DNA from 3 places in the Streptomyces sp. R11 genome. Region 2 is predicted to be linked to each of the others. Evidence: predicted binding sites of a transcription regulator. Region 2 holds the regulator's gene; each other region holds the start of a gene.
What was found. The regulator HrcA, encoded in region 2, represses chaperone genes, less so after heat shock. The targets are predictions, from matches to a motif close to TTNGCACTCNGNNNNNCNGAGTGCNAA.

Region 1 (6,684 bases), 2.5 Mb from region 2:
CGCCTGACGTCGGCGGCGTCGGAGGCGATGCGGGAGCGGGGGCGGGGGGGTGTCGTGAACGTCGCCTCCGTGGCGGCCTTCGTACCGCGCGGCACCTACGGCGCGTCCAAGGCGTGGGTCGTGCAGTTCACGCAGGGCGCGGCGCGGGATCTGGCCGGGAGCGGGGTGCGGCTGATGGCGCTGTGCCCCGGGTTCGTGCGGACCGAGTTCCATGAGCGGGCCGGGATGGGCACGGACAACATCCCGGGGTGGATGTGGCTGGACGCCGACAAGCTGGTGGCGGCTGCGCTCCACGATCTGGCGAAGGGCAAGACGGTGTCGATTCCCGACCCCCGCTACAAGGTCCTGCTGGGCGCGGCGAAGCTGGTGCCGCGAGGGGTGCTCGGGGGGATCAGCTCGCGGACGGGGCGGAAGTACGGGCCGCAGTAGGCGCGTTGGCGAGGGCTGGGCGCCCGGGCCGTCGCGGTGGGAAAATGGTGGTGTCCAGCCGCACCCAGCATGACCGGGAGGCCACGACGCCATGACCTTCGTACAGCTCATCGACTGCAGGACCAGCCGTTTCGACGAGATGAACCGGCTGATGGACAGGTGGGTCGAGCAGACCAAGGGGAAGCGGACGGCGACGCACGACGTCATCGGGAAGGACCGGTCCGACGCGTCGCACTTCATCGAGATCGTGGAGTTTCCGTCGTACGACGAGGCCATGCGGAACTCCGAGCTGCCCGAGACCGACAGGATCTTCCAGGAGATGGTGGCGCTCTGCGACGAGCCGCCCGTCTTCACCGATCTGGACGTGGTGCGCGACGAGCAGCTGAACGTCCTGGCCGCGCGGACCTTCTTCGAGGCCATGGGCAGGATGGCGCCGGAGCGGATCGGTGAGCACCTCACGGACGACTATGTGGATCACGATCCGTCGTATCCGCGGCCGGTGCAGGGCGTCGACGGCATGCGCGAGGTGTATGCGGGGTGGCGGGGCGCCTTCGACTTCACCTTCCGGATCGACGACCAGATGGCCCAGGACGACCAGGTGTGCACGCGGTGGATGTGGGTCGCGCGGCACAAGGGCGAGTTCCTGGGGATCCTGCCGACCGGGCAGGACGTTGCCATGCAGGGCATGACCTGGCAGCGGTTCAGGGACGGCAGGATCTGCGAGAGCCGCTGGCTCTACGACCGGGCGGGTCTGCTGGAGCAACTGGGGGTACTCGGCGAGTGAAGCCCGCGAAGGGGAAGGCCCCGGTCCCGCGCGAGAGTGCGGGACCGGGGCCTTCTGCGTGCGGATGAGCCGCTGGGCTCAGCGCGCGTGAGCTGCTGGGCTCAGCGCGCGTGAGCTGCTGGGCTCAGCGCGCGTGAGCTGCTGGGCTCAGTGGGCGTGCCCGTGGCCGTGGCCACCGGCCGCCGGCTCCTCCTCTTCCTTCTTCTCGACGACCAGGGTCTCGGTCGTCAGGAGGAGGGAGGCGATGGAGGCGGCGTTCTCCAGGGCGGAGCGGGTGACCTTGACCGGGTCGATGACGCCGGCCTTGACCAGGTCGCCGTACTCGCCGGTCGCGGCGTTGAAGCCCTGGCCCTTGTCGAGCTCGGCGACCTTGGAGGTGATGACGTAGCCCTCCAGGCCGGCGTTCTCGGCGATCCAGCGCAGCGGCTCGACGGCGGCCTTGCGGACGACCGCGACACCGGTGGCCTCGTCGCCGGTCTTGTCGAGGTTGCCCTCGAGGACCTTCACGGCGTGGACCAGAGCGGAGCCACCACCGGAGACGATGCCCTCCTCGACCGCGGCGCGGGTCGCGGAGATGGCGTCCTCCAGACGGTGCTTCTTCTCCTTCAGCTCCACCTCGGTGGCGGCGCCGACCTTGATCACGCACACGCCGCCGGCCAGCTTCGCGAGGCGCTCCTGGAGCTTCTCGCGGTCCCAGTCGGAGTCGGTGTTCTCGATCTCGGCCTTGATCTGGGCGACGCGGCCCTGCACGTCCTCGGACTTGCCGGCGCCGTCGACGATCGTGGTGTCGTCCTTGGTGACGGTGATCCGGCGAGCGGAACCGAGCACCTCCAGGCCGACCTGGTCGAGCTTGAGGCCGACCTCCTCGGAGATGACCGTGGCGCCGGTGAGGGTCGCCATGTCCTGCAGCATCGCCTTGCGGCGGTCACCGAAGCCGGGGGCCTTGACCGCGACCGCGTTGAAGGTGCCGCGGATCTTGTTCACGACCAGGGTCGACAGAGCCTCGCCGTCGACGTCCTCGGCGATGATCAGCAGCGGCTTCGAGGCACCGGCCTGGATGACCTTCTCCAGCAGCGGCAGCAGGTCCGCGATGGAGGAGATCTTGCCCTGGTTGATGAGGACGTACGGGTCCTCCAGGACGGCCTCCATGCGCTCCTGGTCCGTCACGAAGTACGGCGACAGGTAGCCCTTGTCGAAGGCCATGCCCTCGGTGAAGTCCAGCTCCAGACCGAAGGTGTTGGACTCCTCGACGGTGATGACACCGTCCTTGCCGACCTTGTCCATCGCCTCGGCGATGAGCTCGCCGACCTGCGTGTCCTGGGCCGACAGACCGGCGACGGCGGCGATGTCGGACTTCTCGTCGATCGGGCGGGCGGTCGCGAGGAGCTCCTCGGAGACCGCGGCCACGGCCGCGTCGATGCCCTTCTTCAGCAGCGCCGGGGAAGCACCCGCGGCGACGTTCTTCAGGCCCTCGCGCACCAGCGCCTGGGCGAGCACGGTGGCGGTGGTCGTACCGTCACCCGCGATGTCGTTGGTCTTGGTCGCCACCTCCTTCACCAGCTGGGCGCCGAGGTTCTCGTACGGGTCCTCGACCTCGACCTCACGGGCGATGGTGACGCCGTCGTTGGTGATGGTGGGCGCGCCGAACTTCTTGTCGATGACGACGTTGCGGCCCTTGGGGCCGATCGTCACCTTGACCGTGTCGGCCAGCTTGTTGACGCCGCGCTCAAGGGCGCGACGGGCGTCCTCGTCGAACTTCAGGATCTTCGCCATGGGAGCGGTTCAGCCCTCTCGGAAAACGTGGGTGAAACGAACTGCGCCCCGGACGCCCGGCTTCATAAGGTCGCGGGGGCCCGGGGCGCAGCTCACAAGCAAAAGTGCTTGAAGTGAATTACTTCTCGATGATCGCGAGCACGTCGCGAGCCGAGAGGACGAGGTACTCCTCGCCGTTGTACTTCACCTCGGTGCCGCCGTACTTGCTGTACAGCACGATGTCGCCGGTCTTGACGTCGAGCGGCAGGCGCTCGCCGTTCTCGAAGCGGCCCGGGCCCACGGCCAGGACGACGCCCTCCTGGGGCTTCTCCTTGGCGGTGTCCGGGATGACCAGGCCAGAGGCGGTGGTCTGCTCGGCGTCGAGCGGCTGGACCACAATGCGGTCCTCGAGCGGCTTGATGGCAACCTTGGAGCTGGTGGTCGTCACGATCCGACCTCCCCCTTCGGAGATCTCACGGGGTTAACTGTCTGAGGTGGCGACCAGGTGGATCCGTCGTCGCGGGTGCCGGACCTGCCCGTCGCGTAGTTGGCACTCTCCAGTGGGGAGTGCCAGACCCGAGACTATGACCGCGATTAGCACTCGGTCAAGCGGACTGCTAATTCGCTGCGCTGGCCGAGCCGCGTTCGGGTGACTGGCGCCGGCGGTGAGCGGCGCTGCCGGTGACCGGTGTTGCCGTGGCGCCTGGGGGCTGCCGCCCCCAGACCCCGCCATCGGCCTGAACGGCCTCGTCCTCAAAGCCGGACGGGCTGAATTTGCCTGGACCGGCGCCGAAAAGGATCCCTCAGACGCCTGGCCCTCAGATGTAGTCCTCCAACCGGCCCACCGTCAGCCCCCGCCCCTGGATCTCCCGGAGCAGCCTCGTCGTCCGCTCTCTCAGCGTGAGCCCGGCCGGCTCGCCCGAGGGGACGGACACGATGTCCCCGGCGCGCAGGCGGCGGGGGCCGTGCGCGTACGTCAGTTCGCCGTCGCCCTCCATCGCCGCCCGCCACAGCACGACCGCCGTCACCCCGCAGTGGGCCGCGGCACGGAGCGTGGTCGTGTCGTACGTGCCGTAGGGCGGGCGGAAGAGGCGGGGGCGGATGCCGAAGCGGGCGCGGAGCTTGTTCTGCTGGCCGCAGATCTCGGCGCGCTGGCCGGCGTACGGCAGGCCGCGCAGGGCGGCGTGGTCGAGGGTGTGGTTCTGGATCGACGCGCCCACCGAGCGCAGGCGCGCGAAGTGGCCGTAGCCCGGGCCCACCACGCTGTCCGTGAGGAACATGCTGACGGGCAGCCGTAGTTCACGGACCATGTCGACGAAGCGGGGGTCCTTCTCGGCGCCGTCGTCGTAGGTGAGGAAGACGACCTTGTCGCGGGTGGGCGCGCGGTGCACGACGGGCAGGGGGTGGCCGCCGGGCGGCCCGAGCCGCAGCCGGCGGCCGGGCGGGGGCGGTGGCGCGGCGAGTGGGGCGGCCAGGCCCCAGCGGCGGTACGGCTGTGTCGTGTGCGTCGGGCTGTCCGCCGGCCGTGTGCTGTGGGCCGCCCTGTCGCCCGGCTTCGCACCGCCGGGGGCGATCGGACCGGCCGGCTGCGCGCACCCGGCGAGCAGCAGTGAACCCAGCACCACGAGCGCCACGGCCCACAGGCCGGGCGTTCGCCTCACAGGTAGTCCTCGAGCCGGGCCACCGCGTACCCCTCGGCCGTCACCTTGTTCAGGAACCGGCGGATCATGTCGGGCATTGTGCCCTTCCAGTCCTCCCGGCCCCGGAAGTGAGTGAGGACGATGTCACCCGATCGGATCTTCCGGTCCCACTCGCGGTACTCCCAGTGGTCGACGAAGACCTCCTCGTTCCACAGCGGGACGTACTCGATGCCGCAGGACTTCGCGGCGCGCAGGCTGTCCTTGTCGTAGTTCCCGAAGGGCGGGCGGAAGAGCAGCGGCGCCTTGCCGTAGCGCTCCTCGATGACCTCCTGCATGCCGCAGATCTCGTACTGCTGACGGCGGTAGGAGAGGGCGGGGAGGTAGGGGTGGTGGAGGGTGTGGTTGTTCAGGGCCACGCCGCTGCGCTGCATCCGCTTGAAGTAGCCGTAGTCGTCCTTGATCACGTAGTCGCTGAGGAAGGCGGTGTACGGCACCTTCAGGTCGTCCATCATCCGCAGGAAGACAGGATCCTTCTCGGCGCCGTCGTCGATGGTGAGGAAGACGACCCGCTGCTTGGTGGGGATGGTCGTGAAGACCGGCGGGAGACCGAGCTCCTCGTGCCCGTCGACCTCGAAGCCCTCGCGGGTGGTGATCTTCGGCTTGGTGGCGGGTGGGGGCGGGGGCGTGAGCGGGATTCTCGACAGGCCCCAGCGTTTCGCGGCGGCGGCCCGGGCGGCGACGGACTGCGCCGAGTTGAACTTCTTCGAGTGCGCGCCGGGGGTGTTCACGGCGTGCGGGCCCGGGCTGGTGGCCGGGGGCGGCGCCTTGAGGGGCTGCCGGCTCGGGGTGGGGTGTGCGGGCCCGGATGCGCCTGTGCCCGCCGGCGCGCAGCCCGCGGCGATGGCGGCGACGGCGAGCACGGCGACGGCTCCGCGGGCCCGTGAACCTGCCGCCGCCCGGCCACACCGCCCTGCGGATGCCCCATTGGAGCTACTTTTGTCATTTTGTACTACTAGTCGCATGGTGCGGGATCTTCGCAGGCGCCCGACCCGAAGCCGGGCCGACACCGCCGTCGAGGGACGCACCATCCACCGACTGGCCCACAGTGAGCGGCCGGTCCGCCGGCTGGCGGACAATGACCCGGTGAACGACCTCGCCGCCTTCTTCTCCCTCCTCACCCCCGAGGGCCGCGCCCTCCTCGACGCCGTACGCGACACCGACCCAGCCGACGAACTCGCCGTCGCCACCCGGCTGCGCCGCGAGCACCCCGCCGGACTGGTGTCGGCGGCGCTCGGGCAGGCGCGGCTGCGGCAGCGGGCGGTGGCGAAGTTCGGGGCCGCGGACGCGGGGCGGATGTTCTTCACCCCGAACGGCGTCGAGCAGTCGACGCGGGCGAGTGTCGCGGCGTACCGGGCCGACCGGATGAAGGAGCTGGGGGTGAGCTCGGTCGCCGACCTGTGCTGCGGGATCGGGGGCGACGCGATCGCGTTGGCGCGGGCCGGGATACGGGTGCTGGCGGTGGACCGCGATCCGGTGACGGCGGCCGTGGCGCGGGCGAATGCGGAGGTCCTCGGGCTCACCCGCCTGGTCGAGGTGCGGGAGGCGGACGTCACCGAGGTGGACGTCTCGGGCTACGGCGCCGTGTTCGTCGATCCCGCCCGACGGGGCGGCCGCGGGAGGATCTTCGATCCGGAGGCGTACTCGCCGCCGCTGTCCTGGGCCGTCGAGACGGCCCGCAAGGCACCCCGAGCCGCGCTGAAGATCGCGCCCGGGATCCCGCACGAGGCGATCCCGGCGGACGCCGAGGCCGAGTGGATCTCGGACGGCGGGGACGTGAAGGAAGCCGTGCTGTGGTTCGGGACCGATCCCGGGGCCGTTCGCGCCACCCTGCTGCCGGGACCGCGCTCACTGCTCTCCCGAGGCCTCCCCGACCCCGAAGTCCGCTCGGTCGGACGGTACTTGTACGAGCCGGACGGCGCCGCCATCCGCGCCCATCTGGTCGCCGAGGTCGCCCAGCAGCTGGACGGCGGCCTGATCGACGCGACCATCGCGTACGTCACGGCGGACGAGCTGCGGCCG
Region 2 (6,684 bases):
ATCCGGCCGGTGACGACGATGTCCTTGCCGTCCTTGGTCTCACCCTCGCAGTCGACCTTGACGACGGTGTTCTCACTGGCGGTCGGCGAACTGCCGTTGCCCCTGTCGTCGTACGAGCCCGTGCAGTTGAGCCACTGCACGTCGGCCTTCTGCCGCTCCAGCTCCTCGGTCACGGTCTGATCGGTCGTGAACGCCACGGTCGCCGAGCTCAGCCCACCCGGATCACAGCCGACCACCGAGCCGACGGCGACGACCGCGAGCCCCGCGACGGCGGCCATCCGCGCACGACGCCCGGCACGCCGGTCGACGCGAGACCGAACCCTCCTGAATGCCCCCATGGGACCGCAGCCTGCCACTGTCCCGGCCGCCGCGGTAGAGCGCATACGGCCACTCCCTGCTCGCGCAGTTCACGCCGGGAGGCGGTCGACCTCAGGTGCGCAGCAGCAGCCACTCCTGAAGTTCCACCAGGTTCCCCTCCGGGTCCTTGAGGTGGGCGACGCGCATGCGGTCGGTCAGCGGGGTGGGATCGTGGAGGAGGGTCGCGCCGCGTTCGGTGATCTGTGCGCAGTAGGTGTCCAGATCGTCGACGCGCAGGACCACCAGTGAGCGATGCCCCCTGGCCTCGTCGCCGAGTTCGCCCAGGACCTCGGCCATCATCGCCCGGTCCTGGAGGGCGATGCCCGCCGAACCGGTGGCGGGGCTGAACTTCTCGTAGGGCCCGTTCGCCGCGCCCGACTGCGGCTTGAGGCCGAGGACGTCGGCGTAGAAGCGGTAGCAGGCGGCGAAGTCGCCGACCAGGAGCCGTACTTGGGCGAGTTCCACGGCGGACGTCCCTCCTGGTCAGGCCCAGCGGCCGGTGCGGCCGAGGAGCAGTGCCGTCGCCGCGGTTCCGGCGGTGGAGGTGCGCAGGACGGTACGGCCCAGACGGTACGCCTTCGCGCCCGCCTCCTCGAAGAGGGCGAGTTCCTCGGGGGCCACGCCGCCCTCGGGGCCGACGACGAGCACGATCTCGCCCTCGGCGGGCAGTTCGGCCGTCGCGAGCGGCTCACTGCCGTAGTCGCGCTCCTCGTGCAGTACGGCGGCGAAGGCGGCGTCGGCGAGCAGCGCCGCGACCTGCTTGGTCGTCGCCGCCTCCGCGACCTCCGGGAAGCGCACCCGGCGCGACTGCTTGCCGGCCTCCCGGGCGGTGGCCCGCCACTTCCCGAGAGCCTTCGCGCCCCGCTCGCCCTTCCACTGCGTGATGCACCGGGCGGCCGCCCACGGCACGATCGCGTCGACGCCGGTCTCGGTCATGGTCTCGACCGCCAGTTCACCGCGGTCGCCCTTGGGGAGGGCCTGGACGACGGTGATACGAGGCTGTACCACCGGCTCCTCGGCCACCGCACCCACGCCCACGACCAGCCGGTCCTTGCCCTCGGCCGCCTTGACGACACCCTCGACCCAGCGCCCGAGCCCGTCGGTGAGGACGACCTCCTCGCCGGCCCGCAGCCGCTTCACCGAGACGGCGTGCCGCCCTTCGGGACCGTCGAGTACGTACTCGCCTCCGGAGAGGTGGCCCCGCTCCAGCGACTCGACGACGAACACCGGCGCCGTCATCCGACCGCACCCCCCTTGGGTGCCGCCGACAACGCTGTCGCCGCGGCGTCCAGCTCGGCGGCCAGCACCTCCACCAGCTGCCCGGCGGGCAGTTCGCGTGCCATACGGTGCCCCTGCCCCGCCCACAGGGCCATGCCCTGCGCGTCACCGGACGCGGCGGCCTTCTTGCGCAGGGGGGAGGTCAGGTGGTGGACCTCGGGGTAGGCGGCGGGCGCGTAGGGCCCGTGCTCGCGCATGAAGCGGTTGACCAGGCCGCGGGCGGGCCGGCCGGAGAACGCGCGCGTCAGCTCGGTCCGCACGAACAGGGGGTTGGTCAGCGCCTGCTTGTGCAGGGCGTTGGCGCCGGACTCCTGGGTGGCGAGGAAGGCGGTGCCGAGCTGGGCGGCACTGGCCCCGGCCGCGAGGGCGGCGGCGATCTGGCTGCCCCGCATGATGCCGCCGGCGGCGACGATGGGCAGGCTCACGGTCTCCCGGACCTGCGCGAGGAGGGAGAGCAGGCCGATGCCCGACCGGTCCGTCTCCGGGTTGTCGCGATGCGTCCCCTGGTGCCCGCCGGCCTCCACTCCCTGCACGATCACGGCATCGGCGCCGGCCTGCTGCACGGCGAGCGCCTCGTCCGTGGTGGTGACGGTGACGAGGGTGACGGTTCCGGCGCGGCGCAGGGACTCCAGCACATCGGGCTTCGGCACCCCGAAGTGGAACGAGACGACCGGCACCGGGTTGTCCAGCAGCACGGCCAGCTTGGCGTCGTACCCATCGTCCCGCCCGCTGTCCGGGTCTCCCAGCTCGGTCTCGTACCAGGCGGCCTCACCGGCGAGCTGATGCGCGTAGACGTCCACGGCCGCGGCGTCGGCGTACTCGGGCTGCGGCATGAAGAGGTTGACCCCGAAGGGCCGGCCCGTCAGCCCCCGCAGCTGCTTGATCTCCTGGTACATCCCGTCGGCCGTCTTGTACCCGGCGGCGAGAAACCCCAGCCCACCGGCCTCGGACACGGCAGCGGCGAGCTGCGGCACGGAGACGCCGCCCGCCATGGGGGCCTGCACGATCGGATGGGGGAAGAGATCGGTCAGCGCGGAGGACATGACGGCATGTTGTCACGTCCTCCGAACAAGTCCGAATCGGCCCTGTGCCGCGGCAATGGGCCGAGGAAAATCAGCCCGTCCGGCGTTTTGCGGACGCGGCCCGTTCAGGGCCGAACCGGGGGTCTGGGGGGCGGCAGCCCCCCAGCCACGGCAGCAACCCCACACACCGGTCAGCGCCCGTTGAACGCATCCTTCAACCGCGAGAACAACCCCTGCTGCCCCGGCTGACTGTGCCCGCCCGGGGACCGACCCCCGGACCCCCAGCAGCCCCTCGCAGCTCACGTCAGCGCCCGTTGAACGCATCCTTCAACCGCGAGAACAACCCCTGCTGCCCCGGCTGGAACTGCCCTTGCGGCCGCTCCTCGCCTCGCAGCTTGGCCAGCTCGCGCAGCAACCGCTCCTGCTCGGGGTCCAGCTTGGTCGGCGTGGTGACCTCGACATGGACGATGAGATCGCCGCGCCCGCCACCCCGCAGATGCGTCACACCGCGTCCGTGCAGCGGAATCGACTGACCGGACTGGGTGCCGGGCCGGATGTCGACCTCCTCGAGGCCGTCCAGCGTCTCCAGCGGCACCTTCGTGCCGAGGGACGCCGCGGTCATCGGGATCGTCACCGTGCAGTGCAGGTCGTCGCCGCGCCGCTGGAAGGTCGAGTGCGGCAGCTCGTGGATCTCGACGTACAGGTCACCGGCGGGACCGCCACCGGGCCCGACCTCGCCCTCGCCGGCGAGCTGGATCCGGGTGCCGTTGTCGACACCGGCCGGGATCTTGACCGTGAGCGTCCGACGGGACCGGACGCGTCCGTCGCCGGCGCACTCGGGACACGGCGTGGGAACCACCGTCCCGAATCCCTGGCACTGCGGGCAGGGCCGCGACGTCATGACCTGCCCCAGGAAGGACCGCGTCACCTGCGACACCTCACCGCGACCGCGGCACATGTCACACGTCTGAGCGGAGGTGCCGGGGGCAGCCCCCTCACCGCTGCAGGTGGTGCAGACGACGGCCGTGTCGACCTGGATGTCCTTCGTCGTGCCGAAGGCCGCCTCGTCGAGCTCGATCTCCAGCCGGATCATCGCGTCCTGGCCCCGACGGGTGCGCGAGCGCGGGCCGCGCTGGGACGCCGTACCGAAGAAGGCGTCCATGATGTCCGAGAAGTTCCCGAAGCCGCCCGCACCGAAGCCGCCGGCTCCCGCGCCGCCCGCCTGGGACAGCGGGTCGCCGCCGAGGTCGTAGACCTGCTTCTTCTGCGGGTCCGACAACACCTCGTAAGCGGCGTTGATCTCCTTGAACCGCTCCTGGGTCTTCGGATCCGGGTTGACGTCCGGGTGCAGCTCGCGCGCGAGCCGCCGGAAGGCCTTCTTGATCTCTTCCTGCGACGCGTCGCGACGCACGCCGAGAACGGCGTAGTAGTCCGTGGCCACTTACGACTCCGCCAGGATCTGTCCGACGTACCGTGCCACTGCGCGTACCGCTCCCATCGTTCCCGGGTAATCCATGCGGGTCGGTCCGACCACGCCGAGCTTGGCTACTGCCTCGCCGCCCGAACCGTAGCCGACCGACACGACAGACGTTGAGTTGAGTCCCTCGTAGGCGTTCTCGTGACCGATGCGTACGGTCATGCCCGAATCCCCTGCCTCGCCAAGGAGTTTGAGGAGCACGACATGCTCCTCGAGGGCCTCCAGGACGGGCCGGATGGTGAGGGGGAAGTCATGTCCGAAGCGGGTGAGATTGGCGGTGCCGCCGATCATCAGCCGCTCTTCGTTCTCCTCGACCAGTGTCTCCAGAAGGGTGGAGAGCACGGCCGAGACCGTGCCGCGGTCCTCCAGGTCGAAGCCCTCGGGGAGGTCCTCGACGAGCCTCGGCACATCGGTGAAGCGCCGCCCCGCGACCCGGCTGTTCAGCCGCGCGCGCAGATCAGCGAGCGAGGCCTCGCCGAAGGGCGCGGGACAGTCGATCATCCGCTGCTCGACCCGCCCGGTGTCCGTGATCAGCACGAGCATCACGCGCGCGGGTGCGAGCGAGAGCAGCTCCACATGACGGACGGTGGACCGGGTCAGCGACGGGTACTGCACGACGGCGACCTGCCGCGTGAGCTGCGCGAGCAGCCGCACGGTGCGCGCCACGACGTCGTCGAGGTCGACGGCGCCGTCGAGGAAGTTCTGGATGGCGCGCCGCTCCGGCGGGGTCATCGGCTTGACGCCGGCGAGCTTGTCGACGAACAGCCGGTAACCCTTGTCGGTCGGGATGCGCCCCGCGCTGGTGTGCGGCTGGGCGATGAAACCCTCGTCCTCCAGGGCGGCCATGTCATTGCGGACGGTCGCCGGGGAGACCCCGAGGTTGTGCCGCTCGGTCAGCGCCTTCGACCCGACCGGCTCCTCGGTCCCGACATAGTCCTGGACGATGGCGCGCAACACCTGAAGCCTGCGTTCACTCAGCAACCGCGCACACCTCCAGAAGTCGCCCCTTGACATCTCGCCTGGCACTCTGCGCTGGTGAGTGCCAACCGTCCCCGGCCAGTGTACGGCGGTGGGGTACGCCCCCGGCAAGGCCGGTCCGGCACCACCGTGCCCGACGGCGGTGTCTTGGTTAGCGTCGCCGTATGACGGTGACTTGGGAAGAGCTCGGGTGGGAACGGCTGGCGGCCGGGGTCGGCAGGTGCCGGCTTCCGGGCTGGGACTGCACCGCGGGGCTGGTCGTGGGCCGGGACACGGCGCTCGTGATCGACGCCGGGTCAAGCCTCGGGGAGGGCGTGCGGTTGCGTACGCAGGCGCAGTGGCTCGCGGGTCACCGTGTGACTCATCTCGCGCTGACCCATCCCCACTTCGATCATGTCTTCGGGGCGGCGGCGTTCGCCGGGGCGGAGGTGTACGGCCCGGTGGGCATGGACACGGTGTCCGCGCACGCGCGTGCGGAAATGCGCTCCGACGCCGTGGGCAACGGCCTGGACCCGGACGCGGCGGACGAGGCGCTCGACGCCCTGGTCCACCCCCGCCATCAGGTGAGCGGCGAGTGGACACTCGACCTGGAGGACGGCCGCCAGGTCCTGCTCGCGAACGTGGGCCCGGCCCACACGGCCCACGATCTGGTCGTCCTGGTGCCCGGCGTGGCCTCCGGCGATCGGGAGGTCGTCTTCTGCGGCGACCTGGTGGAGGAGTCCGGTGAACCCCAGGCGGGCCCCGACGCCGTACCGTCGCACTGGCCGGCCGCCCTGGACCGCCTGTTGGACCTCGGCGGCGAGGACGCGCTGTACGTGCCCGGTCACGGAGCGGTGGTGGACGCGGAGTTCGTACGGCGCCAGCGGGACGCCCTGGCGGCCCGCTTCGGCGTGTCGCCCTGATCCGCGAGACGTACCCACGGGGCTTCTCCTATCGTCATCCGAATGCGCCAGTACTCCCCGGACCTGACCCCGCCCTGGAAGAAGCCCAAGCCCGCCCCCGAGGTACCGGCGGACCCGGGCCTGGTCGTGGAGGAGCCGGGCACGGGTTTCTGCGGCGCGGTGATCCGCTGCGAGGCGGGCACGGTGACGCTGGAGGACCGATTCGGCAAGCACCGGGTGTTCCCGCTGGAGCCGCGGGGGTTCCTGCTGGAGGGCAAGGTGGTGACGCTCGTACGCCCGTCGTCCCCGGCCCCCGCACGTCCCAGCCGTACGGCGTCCGGTTCGGTCGCCGTCCCCGGCGCACGCGCGCGCGTGGCCCGCGCCGGTCGCATCTACGTGGAGGGCCGCCACGACGCCGAGCTGGTCGAGAAGGTCTGGGGCGACGACCTGCGCATCGAGGGCGTGGTCGTGGAGTACCTGGAGGGCGTCGACGACCTGCCCTCGATCGTGGCCGACTTCGCTCCGGGTCCGGATGCACGCCTGGGCGTCCTGGTGGACCACCTCGTCCCCGGCACGAAGGAGTGGCGCATCGCGGAGTCGGTGACCAGCGAACACGCGCTGGTCGTGGGCCACCCGTACATCGACATCTGGGAGGCGGTGAAGCCGTCGGCCCTGGGCATCGAGTCCTGGC
Region 3 (6,684 bases), 1.2 Mb from region 2:
CGACCGAGCCGACGCTGATGGTGGGCCTGCCGGTCAGCTTCTTCGTCCAGCCGGCGAGGTTCAGGTCGGAGCCGTCGAACTCCGGGACCCAGTAGCGGCGGGTGGAGGCGTGGAAGGCGTCGACGCCGGCCGCGGCGAGCGGGGCGAGGATGGCCTCCAGCTCCTCGGGGGTCTCGGCGAGCCGGGCGTCGTAGGCCTCCTGCTTCCACTGCGAGTAGCGGAAGATGACCGGGAAGTCCGCGGAGACCTTCTCGCGTACGGCGGCCACGATCTCGGCCGCGAACTTCGTACGGGCGACCGGGTCACCGCCGTACGCGTCGGTGCGGCGGTTGGTGCCGCCCCACAGGAACTGGTCGACGAGGTAGCCGTGGGCGCCGTGCAGCTCCACGCCGTCGAAGCCGATGCGCTCGGCGTCCGCGGCGGCCTGGGCGAACGCGCCGATGACGTCGTCGAGGTCGCCCTGGGTCATCGCCTTTCCGGTGGGCTCGTCGGCGCCGATGCGCAGACCCGAGGGGCCGACGGCGGGGGCCTCGGCGAAGGGCGGCTGGCCCTGCTTGCGCACCATGCCGATGTGCCACAGCTGCGGCACGATCGTGCCGCCCGCCGCGTGCACGGCCTCGGCGACCTTCGCCCACCCCGCCAGCTGCTCCGCACCGTGGAAGCGCGGCACCCTGTCGCTCTGCCCGGCCGAGTCGTGCCCGACGTACGTGCCCTCGGTGACGATGAGACCGACGCCCGCGGCGGCGCGGCGCGAGTAGTACGACACGACGTCCTCGCCGGGCACGCCGCCCGGCGAGAACATGCGCGTCATCGGCGCCATCACGATGCGGTTGGGAACGGTCAGACCGTTGATCACGGTCGGCCGGGACAGGATCTGGGCCGCACGGGAGGCGGTGGGCTGGGTGACGGTCACGTGGGGAGCTCCTTGGAAGCGGGGTCGGTAAACCGGTCAGTATGTGCACGCGCATTGTTGCACCACCTTAAGCAACCGGTCACGCGAGGCCGCGCATTCCCGAGGAGGAGGGTTTTCTCAGGGGCGTGCGGCACCCGCCGCTCAGGGGCGCGGGGAACTGCGCGACCAGCCCCAACGCTCCCGCACCCGCCAAAACACCCGAGGGCGGCACCCCCTGTCGCAACAGGAAGTACCGCCCTCGGCAAGGACGTTGATCAACCGGAGTCGAAACCCCGCGGTCGATCAGAAGTCCATGTCACCGCCCGGCATACCGCCACCGGCAGGCGCGGCGGCCTTCTCCGGCTTGTCGGCGATGACGGCCTCGGTGGTGAGGAACAGCGCGGCGATCGACGCGGCGTTCTGCAGCGCGGAACGCGTCACCTTCGCCGGGTCGATGATGCCCTCGGCGATCATGTCGACGTACTCGCCGGTCGCAGCGTTGAGGCCGTGGCCGACGGTCAGGTTGCGCACCTTCTCGACGACGACGCCACCCTCGAGACCACCGTTGACGGCGATCTGCTTCAGCGGGGCCTCGAGCGCGAGCTTCACGGCGTTGGCGCCGGTCGCCTCGTCACCCTCGAGCTCCAGCTTCTCGAACACCTGGGAGGCCTGCAGCAGGGCCACGCCACCACCGGCGACGATGCCCTCCTCGACGGCCGCCTTGGCGTTGCGCACGGCGTCCTCGATGCGGTGCTTGCGCTCCTTGAGCTCCACCTCGGTGGCGGCACCGGCCTTGATGACCGCGACACCGCCGGCGAGCTTCGCCAGGCGCTCCTGCAGCTTCTCGCGGTCGTAGTCCGAGTCGCTGTTCTCGATCTCGGCGCGGATCTGGTTCACCCGGCCGGCGACCTGCTCGGAGGAGCCGGCACCGTCGACGATGGTGGTCTCGTCCTTGGTGATGACGACCTTGCGGGCCTTGCCCAGGAGGTCCAGGGAGGTGTTCTCGAGCTTGAGACCGACCTCCTCGGAGATGACCTCGCCACCGGTGAGGATGGCGATGTCGTTCAGCATCGCCTTGCGGCGGTCACCGAAGCCCGGGGCCTTGACGGCGACGGACTTGAAGGTGCCGCGGATCTTGTTGACGACCAGGGTCGACAGGGCCTCGCCCTCGACGTCCTCGGCGATGATCAGCAGCGGCTTGCCCGACTGCATGACCTTCTCCAGGAGCGGGAGCAGGTCCTTGACAGAGCCGATCTTGGAGTTGGCGATCAGGATGTACGGGTCGTCGAGCGACGCCTCCATCCGCTCCATGTCGGTGGCGAAGTACGCCGAGATGTAGCCCTTGTCGAAGCGCATACCCTCGGTGAGCTCCAGCTCCAGACCGAAGGTCTGGGACTCCTCGACGGTGATGACGCCTTCCTTGCCGACCTTGTCCATCGCCTCGGCGATGAGCTCGCCGATCTGGGTGTCGGCGGCGGAGATGGAGGCCGTGGAGGCGATCTGCTCCTTGGTCTCGACGTCCTTCGCCTGCTCGAGCAGGGCGGCGGAGACGGCCTCGACGGCGCGCTCGATGCCGCGCTTGAGGGCCATCGGGTTGGCGCCGGCGGCTACGTTGCGAAGGCCTTCCTTGACGAGGGCCTGGGCGAGAACGGTCGCCGTGGTCGTACCGTCACCGGCGACGTCGTCCGTCTTCTTGGCGACTTCCTTGACCAGCTCGGCGCCGATCTTCTCGTACGGGTCCTCGAGCTCGATCTCCTTGGCGATGGAGACACCATCGTTGGTGATCGTGGGGGCGCCCCACTTCTTCTCGAGGACGACGTTGCGACCCTTGGGGCCGAGCGTCACCTTGACGGCGTCCGCGAGCTGGTTCATGCCGCGCTCGAGGCCGCGCCGCGCCTCCTCGTCGAACGCGATGATCTTGGCCATGTGAAGTGGTCCCTCCAGGACTGGGGGTGATTCCTTCGGACCGCGCCCGCGCCCGCGACGGACGGCTCACATGCCTCGTGGTTCCTTGCCCCACCCGGCCTGCGGGCCTCACCGACCCGGTCCTTCTTTGTCACTCTCACCTTCAGAGTGCTAACGCCAATGATTAGCACTCGGGGTAGGCGAGTGCAAGCGGCTCTCGGGTATCGGGCGGCGCGCTCTGCGGTGCGCGAACCGGGGCGGGCGGCGTCGGGGCAGAGCCCGGGCAGGCCCCGGACAGGACCCGTGCGACCCCGGACATGGCGAAGGGCTCGCACCCCGGGAGGTGCGAGCCCTTCGAAGAAGAACGTCGCTGCTGTTAGTCGACGCGTGCTTCAGCCGGTGGCCAGACGGACCATGTCCGCCTGCGGCCCCTTCTGGCCCTGCGAGATCTCGAAATCGACCCGCTGACCTTCCTCCAGGGTGCGGTAACCGTCCATCTGGATCGCGCTGTAGTGGACGAAAACATCCGCACCACCGTCGACCGCGATGAAGCCGTACCCCTTCTCCGCGTTGAACCACTTGACGGTGCCCTGAGCCATGCCTAACTCCCCTATTACTGGCCCTTGCACAGATCCACACTTCGCGGATCCGGGTCAGACCTCACCCCCCATCGGTCGGGGGCGTGCGCCGGAACGCGTCGACCGCGGCTGAATGTATCTGCCCAACTGCCGTCTGCAACAGGTCAATCGGACGAGAAATCCGGGCACGACCGGTCGGGAATGTGGGGACAATTCCGCTGACTTCAGGTCAAGTCGGACCCGGCATAAGGAACAAAAGCCGCAAAAAACCCGCACACTTTGGCTACTTCTTGTCGGGCTTGCGGCAGAAATCAAGGGCAGCCGACCAGTGGATCGGCGGCACGTTCCCCAACTGTACCTCGCTCAACCACACAGAATTGCCCCCTCCGCTTCTCTCACGGAGGGGGCAATTCGATGAACTCTTGGTTACCGGTGTTACCGATGGTAATGATCGGTCATTCGGTCAGCCTGTCAGCCGCCGGCGACGGCCGGAATGATGGAGACGCCGGCACCGTCCGGAGTCGCGGTCTCCAGACCCTGCTCGAAACGGACGTCGTCGTCATTGACGTACACGTTGACGAACCGACGCAGCTTGCCCTGGTCGTCGAGAACCCGGGCGGCAATCCCCGTGTGGTTCTTCTCCAGGTCGGCGATGACCTCGCCGAGGTTGGCACCCTCGGCGGCGACCTCGGCCTGGCCACCCGTGTAGGTGCGCAGGATGGTGGGGATGCGGACGTTGACGCTCATGAATATGACCTCCGGTCGGGTATCGCCCTCAGGGGCGCGGGGAACTGCGCGACCAGCCCCCGCCGGCCCGCAGACGAGAACGACTAGCCGAGTCCGGCCTCGCGGAACGATTCCAGGTTGGGACGAATCGTCGCAGTCAGCCCAGTGCCGGCCACCGCGTCCAACGTCTTCAGCCCATCGCCGGTGTTGAGCACGACAGTCGTGAGGCTCGGGTCCAGCACACCGCTCTCGATCAGCTTCTTCGTGACACCCACGGTCACTCCGCCGGCGGTCTCCGCGAAGATGCCCTCGGTCCGGGCGAGGATCTTGATCGCGTCGACGACCTGCTCGTCCGTCACGTCCTCCACGAAACCGCCCGTGCGGCGCGCGATGTCCAGGACGTACGGACCGTCGGCCGGGTTGCCGATCGCCAGCGACTTGGCGATGGTGTTCGGCTTCTGCGGCCGGACGACGTCGTGGCCCGCCTTGAACGCGGTCGACACCGGCGAGCACCCCTCGGCCTGCGCGCCGAAGATCTTGTACGGCTTGTCCTCGACGAGCCCGAGCTTGATCAGCTCCTGCAGACCCTTGTCGATCTTCGTGAGCTGCGAGCCGGAGGCGATCGGCACGACCAGCTGGTCCGGCAGCCGCCAGCCGAGCTGCTCGCAGATCTCGTACGCCAGGGTCTTGGAGCCCTCGGCGTAGTACGGCCGCAGGTTGACGTTGACGAAGCCCCAGCCCTCACCGGCCGGGTCGCCGATCAGCTCGGAGCAGAAACGGTTCACGTCGTCGTAGTTGCCCTCGATGCCGACGAGCTCGCCGCCGTAGACCGCGGCCATGACGACCTTGCCCTGCTCCAGGTCGTGCGGGATGAACACGCAGGACCGGAAGCCGGCGCGGGCGGCGGCGGCGCCCACCGCGCCGGCGAGGTTGCCGGTGGAGGAGCAGGAGAGGGTGGTGAAGCCGAAGGCGCGCGCGGCCTCCAGGGCCTGGGCGACGACGCGGTCCTTGAAGGAGTGCGTCGGGTTGCCGGAGTCGTCCTTGACGAACAGCTTGCCGGCGTCGACGCCGAGCTCGTTCGCGAGGTTGTCGGCCTCGACGAGCTTGGTCCAGCCGGGGTTGATGTTCGGCTTGGTGGCCACGTCGGCCGGGACGGGCAGCAGGGGCGCATAGCGCCAGATGTTCGCGGGGCCCGCTTCGATCCGCTTGCGGAGCTCCTCGGTGTCGTAGGCCGAGAAGTCGTAGGCGATCTCCAGCGGGCCGAAACACTCCTCGCACGCGAAGACCGGTCCGAGGGGTACCCGGTGACCGCACTCGCGGCAGGACAGCGCCGCGGCGGGACCAAGGTCTACGGTGGAGTCGGTGGTGCTTGCAACAGTCTGCACAGCCATGTGAGGCGAGGCCCTTTCTCCTCATCTTCCTCACGACGCATCTCGCCGTGAGACGGATTTGGCACCTTCCCTAGCCGGGAGCCTCGCGGAGACGATCGACAGTGATCGCCACGAGACCGGCTGGAGGGTTGCCGGGGCTTCATCGGGCCGTTTCCCTCTGCCCCTCTGGATGAGCTGTATTCGGTTGTCAACTACGGGCGACCTCGGACATGCGATGGTCACCCGCGTTGTTCAAGACTGTAACCGAAGGCCAGGACAGTTGAGATAGTCGTCCGAACCGCGAGATGGATCACACGATTACCTGCTGTGATCACGACAGTGAGGAGTCGCCGACTGTGCTGGAAGAAGTCGAGCGCTGGCTGAGCACCCGCTCCTGGTCCGCGACCGATCGCCCGCTCCACCACATACTGGCCGCCAAACAGCGTACGGGCCAGTCGGTCTCCGTCGTGCTGCCCGCGCTGAACGAGGAGGAGACGGTCGGCGACATCGTCGCGATCATCCGTCACGACCTCATGCAGCAGGTCCCGCTGGTCGACGAGATCGTCGTCGTCGACTCCGGGTCCACGGACCGCACCTCCGAGGTGGCCGCCGCGGCGGGCGCCACCGTGGTGCACCGGGACGCGATACTCCCGCGCATCCCGGCCATGCCCGGCAAGGGCGAGGTCCTGTGGCGCTCCCTGCTCGTCACGACCGGGGACATCGTCTGCTTCATCGACGCGGACCTGAAGGAGTTCTCCTCCGACTTCGTCTCCGGGATCGTCGGCCCGCTGCTCACCGACCCCGGGGTCGACCTGGTCAAGGGCATGTACGACCGTCCCCTCGGCGGCGCGGCCGGACAGGGCGGCCGGGTGACCGAGCTGATGGCGCGCCCGCTGCTGAACATGCACTGGCCGCAGCTGGCCGGTTTCGTGCAGCCACTGGGCGGCGAGTACGCGGCCCGCCGCTCCCTGCTGGAACAGCTCCCGTTCCCCGTCGGGTACGGCGTGGAGCTGGGCATGCTGGTCGACGCCCTGCATCTGGTGGGCCTGGACGCGCTGGCCCAGGTGGACGTGGGCGTCCGCAAGCACCGCCACCAGGACGGACAGGCCCTGGGCCGGATGTCCGCCGCGATCTACCGCACGGCCCAGCTGCGGCTGGCGCGCGGCCATCTGGTCCGGCCGGCGTTGACTCAGTTCGAGCGGGGCGAGGACGG

Region 1: groES (co-chaperone GroES) is a predicted target of HrcA. The motif match lies at 3,560-3,586, and genes of this name have one in related genera.
Region 3: groL (chaperonin GroEL) is a predicted target of HrcA. The motif match lies at 2,982-3,008, and genes of this name have one in related genera.

Annotation. Positions count from the first base shown of each region.
Region 1 is NZ_CP163432.1:5,508,216-5,514,899, reverse strand. Features, by position in the region: gene AB5J55_RS25715 (SDR family NAD(P)-dependent oxidoreductase) at 1-429, shown strand, start outside; gene AB5J55_RS25710 (ester cyclase) at 521-1,213, shown strand; gene groL (chaperonin GroEL) at 1,361-2,986, opposite strand; gene groES (co-chaperone GroES) at 3,105-3,413, opposite strand; gene AB5J55_RS25695 (polysaccharide deacetylase family protein) at 3,784-4,626, opposite strand; gene AB5J55_RS25690 (polysaccharide deacetylase family protein) at 4,623-5,525, opposite strand; gene AB5J55_RS25685 (methyltransferase domain-containing protein) at 5,749-6,684, shown strand, end outside.
Region 2 is NZ_CP163432.1:3,035,053-3,041,736, forward strand. Features, by position in the region: gene AB5J55_RS13815 (hypothetical protein) at 1-278, opposite strand, end outside; gene AB5J55_RS13820 (VOC family protein) at 430-822, opposite strand; gene AB5J55_RS13825 (16S rRNA (uracil(1498)-N(3))-methyltransferase) at 841-1,596, opposite strand; gene AB5J55_RS13830 (nitronate monooxygenase) at 1,593-2,678, opposite strand; gene dnaJ (molecular chaperone DnaJ) at 2,962-4,098, opposite strand; gene hrcA (heat-inducible transcriptional repressor HrcA) at 4,099-5,115, opposite strand; gene AB5J55_RS13845 (MBL fold metallo-hydrolase) at 5,277-6,014, shown strand; gene AB5J55_RS13850 (DUF3097 domain-containing protein) at 6,057-6,684, shown strand, end outside.
Region 3 is NZ_CP163432.1:4,198,308-4,204,991, forward strand. Features, by position in the region: gene AB5J55_RS19090 (NADH:flavin oxidoreductase) at 1-913, opposite strand, end outside; gene groL (chaperonin GroEL) at 1,196-2,818, opposite strand; gene AB5J55_RS19100 (cold-shock protein) at 3,190-3,396, opposite strand; gene AB5J55_RS19105 (MoaD/ThiS family protein) at 3,847-4,122, opposite strand; gene thrC (threonine synthase) at 4,206-5,492, opposite strand; SAM riboswitch class I at 5,511-5,668, opposite strand; gene AB5J55_RS19115 (glucosyl-3-phosphoglycerate synthase) at 5,828-6,684, shown strand, end outside.